Regions from separate parts of the Pantoea sp. X-Soil-TKNS-1207 genome, predicted to be linked through region 4. Evidence: predicted binding sites of a transcription regulator. Region 4 holds the regulator's gene; each other region holds the start of a gene.
The links. The regulator PurR, encoded in region 4, represses purine synthesis genes. The targets are predictions, from matches to a motif close to CANGCAAACGTTTGCNTG.
Positions count from the first base shown of each region.

Region 1 (5,142 bases), 1.5 Mb from region 4:
GTAATTCTGCGCTAATTCTCCGGCGCTACACTTATTTACATTGACTCTGGGGAGAGCATCATGCGTGTGCTGCTGGTAGAAGATGATGAAATGATTGGCGCCAACCTGCAGCAGGCGCTGGAAGCGGCAGGCTGGTCGGTGGACTGGGTGCGGGATGGCGTTTTTGCCACCAATGCCTGGGCAGAAGGCGGTTACAGCTGCGTATTGCTGGATTTGGGTTTACCGCGTGAAGATGGCATCCATGTGCTGCGCCGCGCGCGTACCCGTGGCGATATGACGCCGGTGCTGGTGCTTACCGCGCGCGATACCGTAGCGCAGCGCATCCAGGGTCTCGACAGCGGTGCCGACGATTACCTGCTGAAACCCTTTGATTTACAAGAGGTACTGGCGCGAATGCGAGCAATTACCCGACGCCGTCACGGTGCGGCGGATTCCCTGTTAGGCAGCGGCGATGTGCAGCTCGATATGATGACGCGTGAAGTCCTTTATAAAGGGCAACGCGAGCAGCTCACCGCGCGTGAATACGCCCTGCTCTATGCGCTGCTGGAGCGTCCTGGCGCGATTTTATCGCGCGAACAACTGGAAAACCGCATCTACGGCTGGGGCGAAGAAGTTACCAGCAATGCCGTGGATGTCCTGATTCACGGTATGCGTCGCAAGCTGGATAATGAGGTAATTCGCAACGTACGCGGCCTTGGCTGGCGAGTCCCTGCAATATGAAACCCTTCACTTTTATGCGTTCGCTGCGTAATAAACTGCTTACCACGTTATTGCTGATGCATTTAGCGATGATCGGCGGCGTAACGTCGTATTTCTACAGTTGTTACGGCGACATGATTGGTAACATGAAAGATGATCAACTGGCGAAAATTGCCGACGCCTGGGCCAGCAGCAAACGCATTCCAGCGCTGATGCCGCTGATGCTCAACGCCGACAAACTCAAAAGCGCCTACGTCGTGCAGCTGTGGGATGCTAACGATCAGCTGCGCGCCAGCTCCTGGCCGGAGCTGCGGGCGCCGTTGCAAAGCAAGAAAGGCTGGAATGACGTAAAAATTGGCGACTGCGAAGATTGTGACTGGCGGGTCTTCAAACGCCCCGGCGAGCCGGGCAGCGATATCGCCTCGATTCAGGTGCTCTACAACATCGGCTATATGAAAAGCGTGATGGTTAAACGCGCGCTGTCGGCCATTATCCCGCTGATTTTAATGATGCCGCTGTCGCTGCTGGTGATCTGGCTGGTGGTGCGGGCCATTACGCGTGATTTGCGCGTGGCGTCGCGCCAGATTGCAGCGCAGGAGACGATGCATCCTGACAGCGTGCCGCCGGATGGCCTGCCGGATGAGATCCTGCCGCTGGTCGCCGCCTACAACTCGCTGCTGGATAAGCTGCGCGCCGCCTGGTCATCGCAGCGTCAGTTCCTCGAAGATGCGGCCCATGAGCTGCGCACCCCGGTGACGGCGGTGACGCTACAGCTGGAAAACCTGCGCCAGCATATCCAGCCGGGTGAAGCCAGCCGCCAGTTCGACCAGCTGGAAGCGGGCGTCACGCGCACGCGCCATCTGGTCACACAGCTGCTGAATATCTCGCGTCAGGAAGACCAGTCGGTGGTGGTGACGGTAGAAAATATTGAGCTGGACGAGCTGCTGAAAGAAAGCATCGAACAGCTGATGGTGGTGGCGGATAAGCGCGGTATCGATATCGGCTTTAACGGCGGCACCCATTATCGTATCCAGGCCAGCCGTTCCGATCTGCGCAGCCTGTTCGACAACCTGATCGGCAATGCCATGCTGCACACGCCGGAGGGCAGCCTGGTGGATGTGCTGCTGCATCGCGTCGGCAATCATACCGTGGTGGATATTGTCGATAACGGGCCGGGTATGCCGGAATCCTTTATCGATCGTGCTTTTGACCGCTTTACCCGTTCGCCGGGTGTGCAGGCGCAGGGCAGCGGCCTGGGCCTGTCGATTGTACGCAGCGTGGCACAAAAACACCGTATGCAGGTGGCACTCTCTAACTGCCTGAGCCCACAGGGCAAGATCTGCGGTTTGCAGGTGCGCGTTACCCTTCCTTAATTTTCGCCCTGGTGCGCATAAATGCGCACCCTACGCCGGTAGGGTCGGGATTCATCCCGACCTGATTACCCCGTCATCCCCTCGCTTAATCTTCGCGACAACGTAAACGGTTGCGGGGTTCCGTTCGCCCCTGTCATTTATGTGATCAACATCACATTATAAATGAATACTATTGCAACACTTTTTGACAAACGTGACCAAAATCTATTTCCTATCGCCCTGTTACAGGCACGCTACGCGGGCTTTAAAAACCGGCGGATCAGACCGGGTTAAACAATTCACTGCCCATCCCCTGGGATCGACTGACAACGATCGCGCGTTCACGCAGCGATCACGAGCATGTGGTTACGGATAATGAAATATAAAGCATTGATAGCAGGGGCCTTATTGGCCAGCAGCTGGACCGGCGCAAGCCAGGCGGCAGACAGCAGCCCGCAATATGTCTCTGACTGGTGGCACCAGAGTGTCAACGTGGTGGGAAGTTACCATACCCGTTTCGGGCCACAGTTTAATAACGACGTCTATCTGGAATACGAAGCCTTTGCGAAAAAGGACTGGTTTGATTTTTACGGCTACCTCGACCTGACCAACTTTTTTGGCATGGGCAACAGCAACGCCAACGGCATTTTCGACCACGGTTCGCCGATGTTTATGGAAATTGAGCCGCGTTTCTCCATTGATAAACTGACCGGCACCAGCCTGGCATTTGGTCCGTTTAAAGAGTGGTACTTCGCCAACAACTACATCTACGACATGGGCCGCAATGCGTCGCAGCGTCAGAACACCTGGTATATGGGTCTGGGTACCGATATCGACACCCATAGCGATGTCGGCCTGTCGCTGAACGTGTACGCCAAATACCAGTGGCAGAACTACGGTGCGGCGAACGAAAACAGCTGGGATGGCTACCGCTTTAAGGTGAAATACTTTGTGCCGATTACTGACCTGTGGGGCGGTAAGCTGAGCTACATCGGCTTCACCAACTTCGACTGGGGTTCCGATCTGCGTGATGAAACCGGTCCGTCCCGTACCAGCAACTCGATCGCTTCCAGCCACATCTTGTCGCTGAACTACGATCACTGGCACGTTTCCACCGTAGCGCGTTGGTTCCACAACGGCGGTCAGTGGGCGGATGGACAAGAGCTGAACTTCGGCAACGGTCCGTTCGAAGTGAAATCAACCGGCTGGGGTTATTACCTGGTGGTGGGATATAACTTCTAAGCCAGTCAAAGGCCGCCCTCTGTAACGTGCGGCCTGCGGCCAGGAGCGCATAAATGCGCTCCCTACACCTGTAGGGTCGGCATTTATGCCGACCTGGTTAATGCGCGCACCGAATCATTGATGCCGAATTAAATCCGCGGCTTATACGCATTCACCATCCACGGCACACCAAACTTATCGGTAAACATACCAAAACCGTTCGCCCAGAACGTCGGCTCCCAGTTTTTTGTTATCTGGCCCCCCGCTGACAACGCATCAAACCAGCGTTTGCCCTGGGTCTCATCCGGGGTCGACAGGCTGACCGCAAAACCGCTGTAGCGCGCCTCACGATTACCGTCACTCAGCATGATCTCGCCCTGCCCGATACGCATATGCGCGTGCATGATATGTTCCGGCGGAAAGGTCATGCCCGACGGACATCCCTCAAGGGACTCGGTCTCCGGCATATCGCCAAAGGTCATTTTAAACAACAGTTCGCCGTCGGTAGCCTGCAAATAGAACGCGATGGCCTCTTCGCAGCGGCCGTCATAAAACAGATAAGGGGTAATTTGCATGGTCTGTTCTCCATAAAGGAAATCCCGATGCAAAGTGTAGTTCGCGGCAGCAATACAGGACGCGAGCCGGGCCGCACTCTTACCTTTGTTGACAATAGCGCCGGAACAGCTGGGCCATATAGGCGCTCATCGGCGTCAGCGCAGTGTCTTTACGCTGAATCAGATAAAAGGTCGCCTTCGGCAGCGGATCATCCAGTTCCAGCGCCACCAGCTGGCCGCCATGGGTCGGATCTTCAATCACATCGCGCGAGATAATGCTGACAAAATCGCTTTTCGCCACCAGGCTGGTACAGGCCATAAAGGTCTCGCAGGTGACGACGATTTTCGGCGCCATGCCGCGCTCGCCAAACAGATCGTGCAGCAGCCGATAGTAGCTGCCCTGCGGCGTCGGCATGGTCCAGTCACACTGTTGCAGCTCCGCCAGCGATCGCGCATGGGCCATCGGATGTCCTTTGCGCACCACCACCTGATAATCCCGCTCCATCAGCCGCTCGTAGGTCAGCTCCTGATCGAGATGGTTTTGATCGTAGGTATTAATGGTGAAATCCAGCGCGCCCTGGCGCAGCTCATGCACCATCGCCACCAGCTGGCCTTCGACAATGCGTACCTTCACCAGCGGATACTCGCGGTGAAAATGATTGATCACCTGCGGCATAACGGTGCGCGCAATGCTGCCGCCGACGCCAATATTCACCCGTCCCCCCGCCAGCCCGAGCCGCTGCTGAATATCTTCCTGCGCCACGCGCAGCTCCTCCAGCACCAGACTGGCATGACGAAAAAAGTTATCACCAATGTCGGTGAGCGTAACGCCCTGATGCCGTCGCTCAAACAATCGCGCCCCGAGCGCCAGCTCCAGTTCCTGAATCGCTTTGGTCAGTGCAGGCTGCGAAACGCCTGACAGGCGACTGGCCGCACGAATGCTGCCCTGACGGGCAACATCGACAAACGCGCGCAGCTGATGAAGTTTTAAATTAGCGGGCATAGGCATCCGGTGATAACCATTGTTTATCAGGCACAAGATATTCGCATCTTATGCGCACCAATGCCATTGTGTAGATTCGAGGCAATGCATAAAAAACCAACACTAAGGATATGCCGATGAAAACCCTTTCCGATCATGTCAGCGCGCTGGTGCCGCAGATGCAAACCTGGCGGCGCGACCTGCACCAATTTGCCGAATCGGGCTGGCTGGAGTTTCGCACCGCCACCCTTGTTGCCGAAGCGCTGCATCGTCTTGGTTATCAACTGAAGCTGGGTCGTGACGTGGTGGACGCCGATGCGCGCATGGGACTGCC
Region 1 is NZ_AP035958.1:429,131-434,272, reverse strand. Features, by position in the region: gene AC6I8V_RS01895 (response regulator) at 61-720, shown strand; gene AC6I8V_RS01890 (sensor histidine kinase) at 717-2,072, shown strand; gene AC6I8V_RS01885 (nucleoside-specific channel-forming protein Tsx) at 2,427-3,293, shown strand; gene yjdN (VOC family metalloprotein YjdN) at 3,422-3,847, opposite strand; gene AC6I8V_RS01875 (LysR family transcriptional regulator) at 3,927-4,829, opposite strand; gene AC6I8V_RS01870 (amidohydrolase) at 4,946-5,142, shown strand, end outside.
Region 1: AC6I8V_RS01885 (nucleoside-specific channel-forming protein Tsx) is a predicted target of PurR. The motif match lies at 2,172-2,189, and genes of this name have one in related genera.

Region 2 (5,142 bases), 720 kb from region 4:
TGGTGTCGCGCGCCGGGGAGTACCGATCGCTGGTGGTGCCGTCGCTGCGCTGGCTCGACTATCTGGTGATTAACGAGCTGGAAGCGCAATCGCTGACCGGCGTCAGTCTGCGCACCGCGCAGGGCATCGCCGCGCCCGCTGCCTTTGCCCAGGCCGCCGCCTGGCTGGGGCAGCAGGGGGTGCGTCGGCGCGTGGTGATCCATGCGCCTGAGGGGGCGTGGGGGCAGGAGGTGAACGGCGAGGGGGGCTGGCAACCGGCATGGCAGCTGACGGCGGAGGAGATTGTTGGCAGCGTTGGTGCAGGCGATGCTTTCTGTGCCGGGGTGCTGTATGCCAGCCATCAGGGCTGGAGCATGAGCGAGACGCTAAAGCTGGCGCATACCTGCGCCTGTTTTAATCTTCATGCGGCTAACGCGCTGGACGGCACCCGGCCACTGACCGAGATGCAGCGCTGGATGGATCAGGCGATTTGCGTGACGTGCGCCGCTGAAGCCGGGCGCATCACATCGGCGGAGAAGACATAACCGAGGCCGCGGATGGTGCGGATCAGGCTCGGCTGGTGCGGGTTCATCTCTATTTTGCGTCGTAGTCGCATGATCAGCACATCAATGGTGCGATCAAAGACATCGAGGGTTTCACTGTGGGTCAGCTCCAGCAGCTGGTCGCGCGTCAGCACTTTGCGCGCATGGCCCACCAGCGCCCGCAGCAAGGCATATTCCCCCTGGGTTAAGGGGACGCTTTCGCGCTGCGGATTAAACAGCTGGCAGCGCGCTTCATCCAGCCGCCAGCCGTTAAACTGCCAGCCATCATCCTGCGCGCTTTCCGGTTGTGCCAGCCGTCCGCAACGGCGCAGGGCCGCGCGCGCCCTGGCCACCACCACGCGGGGATTAAAGGGTTTGGCGATATAATCATCCGCCCCCATCTCCAGCCCGACCACCATATCCGCTTCCGATCCCATACCGGTGAGCATAATTACCAGCAGCTCGGGACGCTGTCGTTGCATCTGTTGCAGCACCAGCAGGCCGTTGGTGTCGGGTAGCATCATATCCAGCATCACCAGCGAGATTTCCGGGTGCGCCGCCAGCAGCGCCAGCGCCTCTTTGCCCTGATGGCAGCTGAATACGGTAAACACATGTTCACTCAACACATCGTGCAGTAGTTCGCATACGGCACGATCGTCATCCACCACCAGAATCGCGGGCTTCATTCGCTGCCTCTTTTGTTACGAAAGGGTTAAACGAGAGTGTATACCGACGGTTTTTACCTGCTACATCAGGCAGCAGAAACGTGAGCAGCATCGCCAGGCAGAATGTGAAAGCGTGCGTTACCGCAATCTTTTTTTGCAGCGCAGCTGACCAATGGGAAAACGATTGCGCACTCCCGGTGCAATGCACCATAATCGCGCCTCGTTCTGGTTCAGAATATTCCTGGTTACGGCGCGATTGAGAACGTAATCGATTGCGTAGCGTAATGGCATAGCAATTGCTATGAGGACAGGGGGGAAGGGAGTCTGTATACCAACCAGAGCACCGGATTGATGGCAGAGCATGCAGCCGTCAGCCCTTTTCCCGCAACAATAACGCGCATGCAAACCCCATTGGCAAGAGAACGCACGTCAGTGACGTCTCCCCATCACGAGAGATGATGATGTTAGAAAAACTATTCAAGCTAAAAGCGCACAACACAACGGTCCGCACCGAAGTTATCGCGGGCATTACCACCTTCCTGGCAATGGCATACATTCTGTTTGTTAACCCGAGCATCCTCGGTGCGACCGGCATGGATAAAGGCGCGGTTTTCGTTGCCACCTGTCTGGCGGCGGCGATTGGCTGCGTGCTGATGGGCCTGATCGCCAACTACCCGATTGCGCTGGCACCGGGTATGGGTCTCAACGCCTTCTTTACTTATACCGTCGTGCTGCATATGGGTTACACCTGGCAAATCGCGCTGGGCGCGGTGTTCCTGTCGGCCTGTATCTTCTTTGCGCTGTCGGTGTTCAAAATCCGTGAGTGGATTATCGCCAGCATTCCGTTGCCGCTGCGCGCCGGGATTGCCGCGGGTATCGGCCTGTTCCTTGCGCTGATCGCGCTGGAAGGCGCGGGTATCGTGGTGGATAACCCGGCGACGCTGGTGGGATTGGGTGATCTGACCAAACCGGGTCCGCTGCTGGCGCTGCTCGGCTTTGTCATCATCGTGGTACTGGAAGCGCGTCGCGTGACCGGTGCGGTGCTGATCGGCATTCTGATCGTGACCTTTATTTCAATGGGTATTGGCCTGACGCCATTTGGTGGCGTGTTCTCTGCACCGCCGTCTATCGCGCCGACCTTTATGCATCTGGATATCGCCGGTGCCTTTAACGTGGGTCTGGTGAGCGTGATCTTCGCCTTCCTGTTTGTTGACGTGTTCGACAACACCGGTACCCTGCTGGGCGTGACCAAGCGTGCGGGCCTGGCGGACGAGTTTGGCAACGTGCCGAAGATGGGCCGTGCGCTGATCGCCGACAGTGCGGCTGCGCTGTTTGGTTCGCTGCTGGGTACCTCAACCACCACCAGCTACGTGGAATCGGCGGCAGGCGTCAGCGCCGGTGGCCGTACCGGTCTGACCGCGATTGTGGTGGCGATTCTGTTCCTGCTGAGCCTGTTCTTCTCGCCGCTGGCGGGCAGCGTACCGGTTTATGCCACCGCGCCTGCGCTGCTGTTTGTGGCGGTACTGATGGCATCTGGCCTGGCGGAGATTGACTGGAAAGATATCACCACCGCTGCGCCGGTTACCGTGACCGCGCTGACCATGCCGCTGACTTACTCAATTGCTAACGGTATCGCGTTTGGGTTTATTACCTGGACGGTGGTGAAGTTGCTGAGCGGTCGTACCAAAGAGGTGAATGCGGCGCTGATTATTATGTCGATTCTGTTTGTGATTAAGCTGGGCTGGTTGAGCGCGTAAACAGGTCGGCATAAATGCCGACCCTACGGCGGTTGCCATTGATATTCGGGATAGGTTGCAGGGTGCGCATTAATGCGCACCGGCAAGCCAGGTCGGCATAAATGCCGACCCTACGGCGGTTGCCATTGATATTCGGGATAGGTTGCAGGGTGCGCATTGATGCGCACCGGCAAGCCAGGTCGGCATAAATGCCGACCCTACGGTGGTTGCCATTGATATCCGGGATAGGTTGCAGGGTGCGCATTGATGCGCACCGGCAAGCCAGGTCGGCATAAATGCCGACCCTACGGTGGTTGCCATTGATATTCGGGATAGGTTGTAGGGTGCGCATTAATGCGCACCGGGAAGCCAGGTCGGCATAGACGCCGACCTGCACCGAACCTTACCTGAACGGCGGTTCGTTAAAGGTACGCAGCTTGCGGGAATGCAGCTTATCACCCTCGGCCCGCAGCAACTCCACCGCACAAATCCCAATCTGTAAATGCTCCGATATCGCCCCTTCATAGAAGCGATTCGCCTGTCCTGGCAGCTTAATCTCGCCGTGCAACGGCTTATCCGACACGCATAGCAGGGTGCCGTACGGCACGCGGAAACGGTAGCCCTGCGCCGCGATGGTGGCGCTTTCCATATCCACCGCTACCGCGCGGCTTAGGTTGAAGCGCAACGCCGAGGCGGAGTAACGCAGCTCCCAGTTGCGGTCATCGGTCGTGACTACGGTGCCGGTGCGCAGACGCTGCTTCACTTCTTCGCCCGGCATACCGCTTACCGCTTTGGTGGCGTCGTACAGCGCGCGCTGCACCTCGGCGATGCTGGGGATCGGGATATCCGGCGGCAGTACGCTGTCCAGTACATGGTCGTCACGCAGATACGCATGGGCCAGCACGTAATCGCCAATGGTCTGGCTTTCGCGTAGGCCGCCGCAGTGACCAATCATCAGCCAGGCGTGCGGGCGCACCACCGCCAGATGGTCGCAGATGGTTTTGGCGTTGGAGGGACCCACACCAATATTCACCAGCGTAATGCCCCGGCGATTCGGTGAGGTCAGATGCCAGGCGGGCATCTGGTGCTTCTTCCACGCCAGATCCGACATCATTGCGGTCGGGTCCTGCGTATCTTTAGTGATTACCACGTCACCGGCGCAGGCGAGGCTGTCGTACGGCGTGTTCGGGTCCTGCACCTGCTCAATTGCCCAGCGCACAAACTCATCCACATAGCGGGTGTAGTTGGTAAACAACACAAACGGCTGGAAATGCTCGACGGCGGTGCCGGTGTAGTGGCGCAGACGTGCCAGCGAGAAGTCCGTGCGCAGCGCGTCGAAGTGCGACAGCGGAAACAGCGCGTCGGCGTTGAACAGGCCATCGGCGGTTTCATCACCGATCTGCGACAGCTCGGTCGTCGGGAAGTGGCGCGCAATGCTGGCGCTCATGGAACGATCGAGCGACAGATCGGAGCCATCAATCACGTAAGGATAGGGGATCTCCTGCTGGGACGGGCCCACCTCAATCACCACCTCGTACTCTTTCTCAATCATCTGTAGCTGCTCGCTGAGATAGTGGCGCAGCAGTGCCGGACGGGTAATGGTGGTGCTGTAGCTGCCGGTATGGGTAAAGCGGCCCCAGGCGCGAGTGCGGTTCTGCTGTGGGCCTTCTCCGGCCCAGGTCAGCCGCAGTTCCGGGTAAACAAATAAGCCCTGCTTACGTGCCGCGTCATCCGGCAGATGCCCCTGTTCGGTAAACTCACGAATCGCGGTGCGCAACGCTTCGACCGCGTTGTCGTACAGACGCTCCAGTTCATCCAGCGCCTGCTGGCTGCTAATGCCTTTCCGTTGTGTATTCATACATGCTCCCTCAGGAAAATGGGCCGATTTGGCTATAGCATAGCGGTTAAACCCCTCAGCACCATGAAGAATCTGTGATCGACCGCATTCTGCACCATCAGGGTGCTGGTGCGTCGCAAAACGCTGGCTATGGTTAAAGATCAGCAGCCGCGTTACTCCGCATTACGCGATGCCCGCGCAAAAACCTGTCACTAATGCTTACCTTTGGCGAGGTTTTTGCTTAATCGTTAACCGTGGCCCTGCTGGTCACGCACTGCACTCCGTTAAGTTTCAGAAATTGATTTCTCCCAGGCCGTGGTATGGCTCCGTTCCTGACCCGTTGAGGATTGAAAGCATGTCTTTGAAATTCATACAATTACCAT
Region 2 is NZ_AP035958.1:2,659,558-2,664,699, reverse strand. Features, by position in the region: gene AC6I8V_RS12540 (carbohydrate kinase family protein) at 1-524, shown strand, start outside; gene AC6I8V_RS12535 (response regulator) at 461-1,207, opposite strand; gene AC6I8V_RS12530 (NCS2 family permease) at 1,645-2,943, shown strand; gene AC6I8V_RS12525 (AMP nucleosidase) at 3,326-4,780, opposite strand; gene AC6I8V_RS12520 (branched-chain amino acid ABC transporter substrate-binding protein) at 5,115-5,142, shown strand, end outside.
Region 2: AC6I8V_RS12530 (NCS2 family permease) is a predicted target of PurR. The motif match lies at 1,448-1,465, and genes of this name have one in related genera.

Region 3 (5,142 bases), 280 kb from region 4:
CGTTTTCATGATGACTGTCATTGGCAAAAGTTAATGCTGGTGACAGGAAGATCATGCATAACAGAACCAGAATAAATTTTTTCATGCTTTACTGTTTCCTTACAGTTAACGTGGTGTACCCACCTCGCTAAATATACCTTGAATGAACGTTTGAAAATCCTGATATAAGATCAGTAATCGCATTTATCTGTAATCAAATGACACTAACTTGGTCTTGCAGCTTCATCTTTCATTGAAATTCTTGTGGATTGAGTGCGGGAATGAGCAGATACACCTTTACGCTGAATCACACCCTGAAGACTGAACGGAAAAGTAGATGACACAAAATCCGAAATATCGCTCAGGTTATTCCCATATACATGGTAGGTGTTAGAATTTTCGGGAATTATAGCTGACATGGATCTAAGGATATGGAACCAATATTTAGTTTTTTGCTTTACGGGTTTGCTGCAATATTGGTAAGTGTTATTGCTGGTAAACGAAACGGGATGAGCATCGGAATAATTTACTTATTCTCTATGTATTTAGCAGGATTCCTGCTGATTCGAGCAGCTTTAACTATAACGCTTGGCAATGGATTAATTTCTGGGTTAATAGCTTTCCTTTCTCCAGTAATCGGATTGATCGTAGCGCTCTCAACCAGAACATCGGAACAGCGTGCAGTGCTAAACGGGGAGTCAGGTTATTACAGGAAATGCACATTTTGCGCTGAAGCTATTCGCAAAGAACCACTCAAATGTAAACATTGTGGGAGTGACGTAATACCCGAGAACGCTAAACCGGAATCAAAAGTTTACCCCCCGACCTAAAGAAACCACAATGAACCTCGCCCCTGCGAGGTTTTTTTATGCCTGGGGAAAACTATGCTCGAATCAGAATCCCGTCTTCCGCTGATTATCGACAGCTCCGACGCGCAGAAAAACAGAGAATCGTTAGTCAGCGTGCTGGAAAAAATGACGCAGGTCGGGATGCACCGATACCACGCTTATTCCGGCTATGCAGCCGCGCTTTTCCAACGGTTTGAACTGGTATCCCGTTTCTGATCCGACGGCGAGTTTGGCGCCTTTGTGAGGTATTTATGGCAGTAACTTAAAAAATCATCCTTTATACGGATGATAGTTATGGTGATATCGGAGAAGCTGACAGCGTCGGTTATTTACGATGTGATGTTTACCTTTAGAACGGAGAGTGACGACTGATGAGGCAAAGCAGATGTTACAAAATAACTTTGCGGCAATATATAATTCAGTAATGAGCTATCGTTTATTTCTTGATAACCTTGCCCTGTAAGCTATTTAAGCGTGCAGGGCAGTGGCGTTATTTCAGTATCTGAATACTGTCCGAGTCAATTTCCACCTGTCCATCATCACGGTCAATTTCACCTGCTACGCGAACTTCTTTTCCAATTAGCCTGTAACTTCCGTCATCATCATCGTCGTCATCCGCATCGATGCGAATTTTCCCGGTAGCATCCTCCAGCCAGTAATCATCATCACCAGCCAGCCCGGTGATTTTCCCTTCAACCACGACGTGCCTGTCATCATGCATTTTTTTTGCTTCCGCGACTGACACCGCCTGATGCACGGCCGCCTGAGCTGAAGTGCATACGATTATTCCGCAGGCTAAAAGTAAACCAAAAAGTTTCATCCCTTTATCTCCCTGTTAACGTCTTAACCAGTGTTAAGTCATTTATAGAGTAGATTAGTTATTAATTTATAAAAATACCTTTTAATCATATAGTTATGGTTATTTGAGTGAAGTTGTTTTACAGGTGTTATGTACTTGTGTGTTTTCAGATAAATCAGGTCAGTGAATCGGTAATTGATTGTTTTGAACGATCAATCAGCAATAATCGATCTGCGAAACCATTTTGAAATTATAGTTTTAAATGCATATTTTCTTGTCACCAGGGAAATGAAAGACAGGGAGTAGAAAATGTCACAACGGCCAGTTTGGATTCTAATAGTGCTTTTCTGCACTTTATTCTGGATAATCATAATAACAATGCTCAAAGACGGTTAATTACCTTTTTTTTCTTATAAATAACAGACTCCCGCAATGGCGGACAAAAAAATAAATGTCTTTCTGAAAAAGAAATTTTGTTTTAATTTTAAAAAAATTAAAAATCCATATTCAACCTATCCTGAAACAATTTCAGGTTCCACGCCACACCTTAGCATTAACCCTGTTCGCTGCCCATGAAAAGCCGTTGCAGAATTTTTCCTGCACGATAATGGCGCAGGGCTGCACCGTTATGGTACGCGGCGGCGCCGGGCAACCGTTTGCGCATTCGATTGCTTATCCAGCCTGCCACAATCTTTTTGTAATGCAACCTAATTCATTGAATAACAACAGATAAATAAGTTCTGTTGGTTGGCATGGCGTTTGCTATTTAGTTTAAAGGCCATCATCACCTGCAATTATCAGCGGAGAAAGCCGCACGGTTTTCCCGATTAAGGAATTATTTATGCCTTCTGCATCCGACACCACGCTGCGCGCCAGCTTTTTTGATTTCACCGGACTCGCTTCCCAACCCGACGCCATCGCGGACCAGGCGCGCTATCTGGAGGATGGGGTACTGACGTTGCGCGACCGCAAAGTGGTCAGCCTCGAAAACTGGGAAAGCGCCCGGACGTGGGTGGACCCGGCCAGCCTGATCGACCTGCGCGGCAAACTGATCGTGCCGGGCTTTATCGATACCCATATTCACTACCCGCAGACTGAGATGATCGGTGCCTTTGGCGAACAGCTGCTGGAGTGGCTCAATCAATACACCTTCCCGGTAGAAAGCCAGTACCACTGTCCCGATCATGCCGCGCAGATGTCGGCATTTTTCCTGCATCAGCTGCTGTCGAACGGCACCACCACCGCGCTGGTATTTGGCACGGTGCATCCGCAATCGGTGGAGGCGCTGTTCAGCGCGGCGGAGCAGCTTAATATGCGTCTGATCGCGGGCAAGGTGATGATGGATCGCAACGCGCCCGCCTATCTGACCGAAACGCCTCAGGCCAGCTATCTGCAAACCCGCACGCTGATTGAGCGCTGGCACAATCGTGGGCGCTTAAGCTACGCGCTGACGCCGCGTTTTGCCCCAACCTCATCGCCGCAGTTGCTGGAGAAAGTCCGTCAGCTGCGGGAAGAGTTTCCCGACACCTGGCTGCATACCCATCTGAGCGAAAACCCGCAGGAGATCGCCTGGGTGAAGGCGCTGTTCCCGGAGCATGACGGTTATCTCGACGTTTACCACCAGCATCAACTCACCGGCAAACGCAGCGTATTTGCCCACTGCCTGCATCTGGACGATCACGAATGGCAATGCCTGCACGATACCGATTCGTCGATTGCCTTCTGTCCCACCTCCAACCTGTTCCTCGGCAGCGGCCTGTTCAATATTAAGCGCTGCTGGCAGCAGGGCGTACGCATGGGTATCGGCACCGATGTTGGCGCAGGCACCACCTTCAACCTGCTGCAAACGCTGGGTGAAGCCTACAAAGTCGGCCAGCTGCAAAGCTACCGACTCAGCGCCTGTGAAGCCTTTTATCACGCCACGCTGGGCGGGGCACATGCACTCGATCTCGATCATGCCATCGGCAACTTCAACCCCGGCAAAGAGGCGGATTTCGTGGTGCTCGATCCGGCGGTATCCGCCCTGCAACAGCTGCGCTGCGCCAACAGCAAAGACATCTGGGAAAAGCTGTTTGTGCTGATGACGCTGGGCGATGACCGTAACATCGCCCAAACCTGGGTTAACGGCCAGCCGGTCTGGCAGCGGGACAGCGCGGAGCAAGCGGCATGATTCAGTTTCTGCTTAATAACCGTCTGGTGACCGAGTGCGATCTCGATCCGAATCTCACGCTGCTGAATTATCTGCGTACTCGCCAGCAACGGCGCGGCACCAAAGAGGGCTGCGCTTCCGGTGATTGCGGTGCCTGTACCGTGACATTGGGAAAAGTGGTGGCGGGGCGGATGCAGTACGAAACGGTGAACAGTTGCCTGACGCTGGTCAGCAGCCTGCAAGGCAAACAGCTGATTACCGTGGAGGATTTGCGTCAGGGGCGCGATCTGCACCCGGTGCAGCAGGCGATGGTGGATTGCCACGGTTCGCAGTGCGGCTACTGCACGCCGGGCTTTGTTATGTCGCTGTTCACCTTACAGAAAAACAGCCACGGCTGGGATCGTCACCAGGCGGAACAGGCGCTGGCTGGCAATCTGTGTCGCTGCACCGGCTATCGACCGATCATGGAGGCCGCGCAGCAGGCGTGTGAACAACCGGTATGCGATAACTTCAGCCAGAGCGAAGCCAATCTGGTGCAGCGTTTACAGGCGCTGAGCAATCAGGATGTGCAGGTGCTGGAGGCCAACGGCAGCCGCTGCTATGTGCCGAAAACCCTGGCGCAGCTGGCCGCGTTGTACCAGCAGCATCCCGACGCCCGCCTGCTGGCGGGGGGCACCGATCTGACGTTACAAATCACCCAACAGTATCAGCGCATTCCGCTGCTGATTGCGCTGGAACAGGTGGCGGAGCTGAAAACCTGCCACGAAGACGAGGAGAGCTGGCATCTCGGGGCCGGTGCGTCACTGCATCAATGCTATCAATTTCTTACGACGCGTATCCCGGCGTTCAGCGCGATGCTGGAGCGCTTCGCCTCGTTGCAGATCCGTAATCAGGGCACGCTGGGCGGCAATATCGGCAATGCCTCACCGATTGGTGATGCGGCGCCGATGCTGCTGGCGCTCAGCGCCACGCTCAGGTTGCAGCAGGGTGGGCAGCAGCGCGACGTGCCGCTCGATCAGTTCTTTACCGGCTATCGGCAGACCCTGTTGCAGCCCGGCGAGTTTATTCACAGCATCATCATCCCCAGAGTGACAGTGTCACCTGAGTTTGTCGCCTGGAAGGTGTCAAAGCGCCTCGACGACGACATCTCCGCCATTTTCTGCGCCATCAATCTGCAACGGGAGAATGGCCTGGTGGTACGGGCGCGCATCGCTTTTGGCGGAATGGCGGCGACGCCCAAACGCGCGCGACACGCGGAAGCGGCACTGACGGGCGCACCTTTCACGCTCGCCACCATCGAAAGCGCCTGTGCGCTATTGAGCAGCGATTTCCAGCCGTTGAGCGACTTCCGCGCCAGCGCGGAGTAT
Region 3 is NZ_AP035958.1:2,216,640-2,221,781, reverse strand. Features, by position in the region: gene AC6I8V_RS10405 (hypothetical protein) at 1-85, opposite strand, end outside; gene AC6I8V_RS10400 (DUF2545 family protein) at 411-809, shown strand; gene AC6I8V_RS10395 (hypothetical protein) at 864-1,043, shown strand; gene AC6I8V_RS10390 (NirD/YgiW/YdeI family stress tolerance protein) at 1,318-1,647, opposite strand; gene guaD (guanine deaminase) at 2,468-3,796, shown strand; gene xdhA (xanthine dehydrogenase small subunit) at 3,793-5,142, shown strand, end outside.
Region 3: guaD (guanine deaminase) is a predicted target of PurR. The motif match lies at 2,272-2,289, and genes of this name have one in related genera.

Region 4 (5,142 bases):
GCAAAAAAATGTGGTCAGAATATGCCCTTGAGGTGGTGGATGCCGTGGCGCGTACCGGCAGTTTCAGCGCAGCCGCGCAGGAGCTGCACCGCGTACCTTCTGCCATCAGCTATACGGTCCGTCAGCTGGAAACCTGGCTGGCGGTGCCGCTGTTTGAACGTCAGCATCGGGAAGTGGTGCTGACCGCTGCGGGCGAGCATTTTGTGCGCGAAGGTCGCGGTGTTATCAAAAAAATGCTGGCCACCCGGCGTCAGTGTCAGCAGCTGGCCAATGGCTGGCGTGGTCAGCTCAGCATTGCGGTTGACTGTATCGTTAAACCGCAACGTACCCGGCAGCTGGTGAAAGATTTTTATCGCCACTTTCCCGATATGGAGCTGATTATCAGCTACGAAGTGTTTAATGGCGTCTGGGATGCGCTGGCGGACGGCAGGGTTGATGTGGCGATTGGTGCCACCCAGGCGATTCCGGTGGGGGGACGTTTTGCCTTTCAGGATATGGGGGCGCTTAACTGGCGCTGCGTTGTCAGCCCCGATCATCCGTTAGCGAATAGCGCGTTGCTGGATGAGGAGACACTGCGCGCCTGGCCGTCGCTGGTGCTGGAGGATACCTCGCGGGCGCTGCCGCGCCGCATGACCTGGACGCTGGATAATCAGCGTCGCCTGGTGGTGCCGGAATGGGAGACCGGGCTGGATTGCTTGCTGGCCGGGCTGTGCGTGGGGATGGTGCCAGGTCATTTAGCCCGGCCGCTGCTGGACAGCGGCGGCTTAACCGAATTGCTGCTGCCAACGCCGTTTCCGGACAGCCCTTGCTGCGTCAGCTGGTCAGAACAGCGCGCCTCTCCGGCGTTGGGCTGGTTGCTGGCCTATCTTGGCGATGCAGAGACGCTCAACCACGAATGGCTGAGCGAAACCGTTGCTTAACGGCGATAGTCGCGGAACGGGCCGTCAGCCACTGAGCGACGCTCAATCAATGTCGGCTGAACTTCGATGGTTTGCGGATCTTCACGCTTGCTGGTAATGCGATCGAGCAGCATCTCCAGCGCTTTCTCGCCCAGCTGCGCTTTGGGCTGGTGGACCGTGGTCAGCGCTGGGGTAAAGTAGCGGGCGTTGCGCACGTTGTCATAGCCAATCACGGAAATATCCTGCGGCACGCGCAAACCCATCTCGTCGGCGGCGCAAATGGCGCCCATTGCCATGATGTCGCCACCGCAGAAGATTGCGGTCGGGCGCTGCTTCTGGTTAAGGATCTGCTGCATCGCCTGGTAGCCGGATTCCGGCTCAAAATCGCCCTGCACAATCCACTCAGGGCGCACGGTGATGCCTGCTTCATTCAGTGCCTGAAGAAAACCGGCATGGCGGCCGCCACCGGTGTTGCGTTCCATCTGACCGGGGATCGCGCCAATGTCGCGGTGGCCGCGCTCAATCAGATAACGACCGGCGAGATAGCCCCCCTGGAAAGCGTTGTCCTGTACGGTATCGGTAAAATCACCGCGCGACTCACCCCAGTCCATCACCACCATCGGGATATTGCGGTTCTCTTCCAGCATGGTCAGCAGGTCGTCGGGATATTCAGAACACATCACCAGCAGGCCATCGACACGTTTCTGCGCCATCATCGACAGATAGGCCCGCTGCTTTTGCAGATCGTTATGCGCATTGCCGAGAATCAGCGTATAGCCGCGATCGAAACAGTGGTTTTCCACCGCTTCAATAATTTCAGCAAAATAGGGCGCTTCGCTGGAGGTTGCCAGCAGCCCCAGCGTTTTGGTGTGGTTGACTTTCAGGCTGCGCGCCACGGCACTCGGCGAATAATGCAGCTCTTTAATCGCTTCCCATACGGCGTTACGCGTCTCTTCCGCGACAAAACGCGTTTTGTTGATGACATGCGAAACGGTGGTGGTGGAGACACCGGCGCGTTTCGCCACATCTTTAATTGTTGCCATGAAAATGGTACTCCCGGGCTTATCGCAACTTACTGATAAGTATATTGTTAAACGTTTGCGTCTGCTAATGGTTTTGCGCCCCGATTTTGGGGGCATTAAGGACTGAAAAAGGCGTTAACTATCAGTCAATATCGCTTCATCTTGCCGCAAACACAGCGTGCGCAAAATCTGTTGCGCAACGAAAGGCGGCGATTCTAGCAAGCTGGCGCGGATAAGACGAGATTTTTACCGGGCGCTGTGCGAAAATCGCATTAACCCTTCAATTAATGTGACTAAGGAGTTGTGATGAGTACAGACCTGAAACTGGCGCTGGGTACTACGGTTGGCGCATTGCTAATGATCATCGTGTTCAGCTTCACCGCGATCCTTCATTAATAAAAAAAGCCGGACCTGAAAATCAGTGTCCGGCTTTTTTTCGATCTCATGTTTAGCGAATGGTTTTTGGCGTCATCATCCGCCGCGCGCCGACATAATGCTTCTGCCAGTAATCCTCGCCTAACGCGCTGATCTGAATATCTTTACCGGTACGCGGTGACTGAATGAATTTGCCGTTGCCGAGGTAAACCCCAACGTGATCGGCGGTGCCGCGATGGTTAATGCGGAAGAACACCAAATCCCCTTTCTCCAGCATATCGCGCTTAATCGGTGCCGCATCGCGCAGGTGGTACATCTCGTTCGCGGTGCGCGGGAATTTGTATTTCACCAGATCTTTGTAGGCATACCACACCAGGCCGCTGCAATCGAAGCCGGTATGCGGTGACGTGCCGCCCCATTGGTAGGGTTTGCCAATCTGTCCCATCAGCTTATTCATCGCCGTTTCACGCGCTTTCTGGTAGCGCTGACGGTGTGACTTGCTCATTTTGATGGTGGTGAGATCGCCAGTATCCTCATCCAGCTCGGACGTTCTTTTCGCCAGACGCTGATGACCATATTTTTTCTTCGACGATTGTTTCAGCAGGGATTTTTTGCTGGTGGTTTTGTGTAGTGCGGTTTCGGTTTTCGGCTGTTTTTTCAGTCTTAACTTTTGAACGCTGGCCAGACGGGATTTTTTCGTGCTGGTTTTCACCGGACGTCGTTTGCGACGTTCATCTTCGCGCGCACTCTTTTTATCTGCTTTATGCAAACTGACATTGACGGGCGCCTGCGGGGAAGCAGAAGCCACATTAAAAAACAGTTGGGCGAAAGCCAGTATCAAAAGCGTAATAAGTAAACGCATAGTCCGGTTACAGGTTAAGCAGTCTGATAAGAAACAGCCTGCGGCTAAGTTAGAATAATCTGATCAATGATCAGTGCCGTGATGATTCTAATCCACTTTTTTTCCAAAAGGTAAGGCATTTTTCCATTAATCTGTTACGAGACTCGATATGGGGCAAAAATGAGCGATTTCAGCCGGTTAACACAGCACAATTATTGCTAATTATTAATCGGTTAATGCTTATTAATGATATGAAAATGTTATTTGTCATGCCGGAACTTAACAAACATGGCGATTATCAGCATCGCGATGCAAAATCCCGTTTTCAGTGCGGGGGTGAAGTCGCTACAATAAACAAACACGAAGTGACGGATTAAGGAAGGCAAAAATGAGTACTGTTGAAAAAATTCAGCGCCAGATCGCAGAAAACCCGATCCTGCTGTACATGAAAGGTTCGCCGAAACTGCCAAGCTGCGGTTTCTCTGCCCAGGCGGTACAGGCTTTGTCTGCCTGCGGTGAGCGCTTCGCGTATGTTGATATCCTGCAGAACCCGGATATCCGTGCTGAATTGCCGAAATACGCCAACTGGCCAACCTTCCCGCAGCTGTGGGTTGATGGCGAGCTGGTTGGTGGTTGCGACATCATCGTTGAGATGTTCCAGCGTGGTGAACTCCTGCCGCTGATCAAAGAAACTGCTGAGAAGTATAAAGAAGCAGAATAATGAGAAAGGCCGACAATCGTCGGCCTTTTTTTTGTCACTCTTCGGCGTCGTCTGCCGACTCATCGTCACTGTACGGCAGCGGCCAGCCGCCCAGCCGTTTCCAGCGGTTCACCAGCTCGCAAAACAGAATGGCCGTTTGCTCGGTGTCATACAGAGCGGAATGCGCCTGAGTGCTGTCGAAATTCATGCCCGCCGCTTTACAGGCTTTTGCCAGCACCGTCTGACCCAGCACCAGCCCGCTTAATGCGGCGGTATCAAACGTGGCGAACGGATGGAACGGGTTACGTTTCAGGCCGACGCGCTCTGCGGCTGCCATCAGAAAGTTGTGATCAAAGGTGGCATTGTGCGCCACGATAATCGCGCGATTACAGCCGCTGTCTTTGGTGCCTTTGCGCACCATCTTAAAAATTGCATGCAGGGCGTCGTATTCACTCACCGCGCCACGCAGTGGGTTGCTGGGATCAATCCCGGTAAACGCCAGCGCGTCAGGATTCAGAATCGCGCCTTCAAAAGGTTCGACATGGAAATGCAGCGTTTCGTCGCGGTGCAGCCAGCCGTCCTCGTCCATCCTGAGTGTGGTCGCAGCAATTTCAAGCAGGGCATCGGTCTTCGCATTAAAACCGGCGGTTTCGACGTCGATGACCACGGGATAAAAGCCGCGAAAGCGTTGATGGAGAGCGTTTAAGGCGTTCGATTCAGACATCAGGATCTCATAGCAATAAATGGGGCAGCGCGCATTATGGCAAAAATCGCGAGAGGGTGCAGCAGATGAGGAGTGCCAGCCGGCAAAAGCGCAGGCTGGCAGGCTGGCTTAGTTGCCGATGCCGTGTCCGGCATGTTTGTTTTCGATCAGCTCGATCTTGTAGCCGTCCGGATCTTCAACAAAAGCAATCACCGTGGTGCCGCCTTTAACCGGGCCAGCTTCACGGGTCACTTTGCCACCGGCGTTGCGGATACGATCGCAGGTCGCGGCAACATCATCCACGCCCAGCGCGATGTGGCCGTAGGCGTTGCCGAGGTCATAGCTGTCAACACCCCAGTTATAGGTCAGTTCAATCACCGCGCCTTCGCTCTCTTCGGTGTAACCAACAAAAGCCAGGGTGTATTTGTATTCGGTATTTTCGCTCTGACGCAGCAGGCGCATACCCAGCACACGGGTGTAGAAATCGATAGAACGTTGCAGATCGCCAACGCGTAACATGGTGTGAAGTAAACGCATAACATCCTCTTTTTAAAAGTCATCAGGGAATGACACAAACGCTAAGTATAGCGAGTTAACGCCCT
Region 4 is NZ_AP035958.1:1,935,235-1,940,376, forward strand. Features, by position in the region: gene punR (DNA-binding transcriptional activator PunR) at 9-920, shown strand; gene purR (HTH-type transcriptional repressor PurR) at 917-1,942, opposite strand; gene cydH (cytochrome bd-I oxidase subunit CydH) at 2,228-2,317, shown strand; gene AC6I8V_RS09125 (C40 family peptidase) at 2,370-3,158, opposite strand; gene AC6I8V_RS09130 (Grx4 family monothiol glutaredoxin) at 3,526-3,858, shown strand; gene rnt (ribonuclease T) at 3,893-4,561, opposite strand; gene gloA (lactoylglutathione lyase) at 4,670-5,077, opposite strand.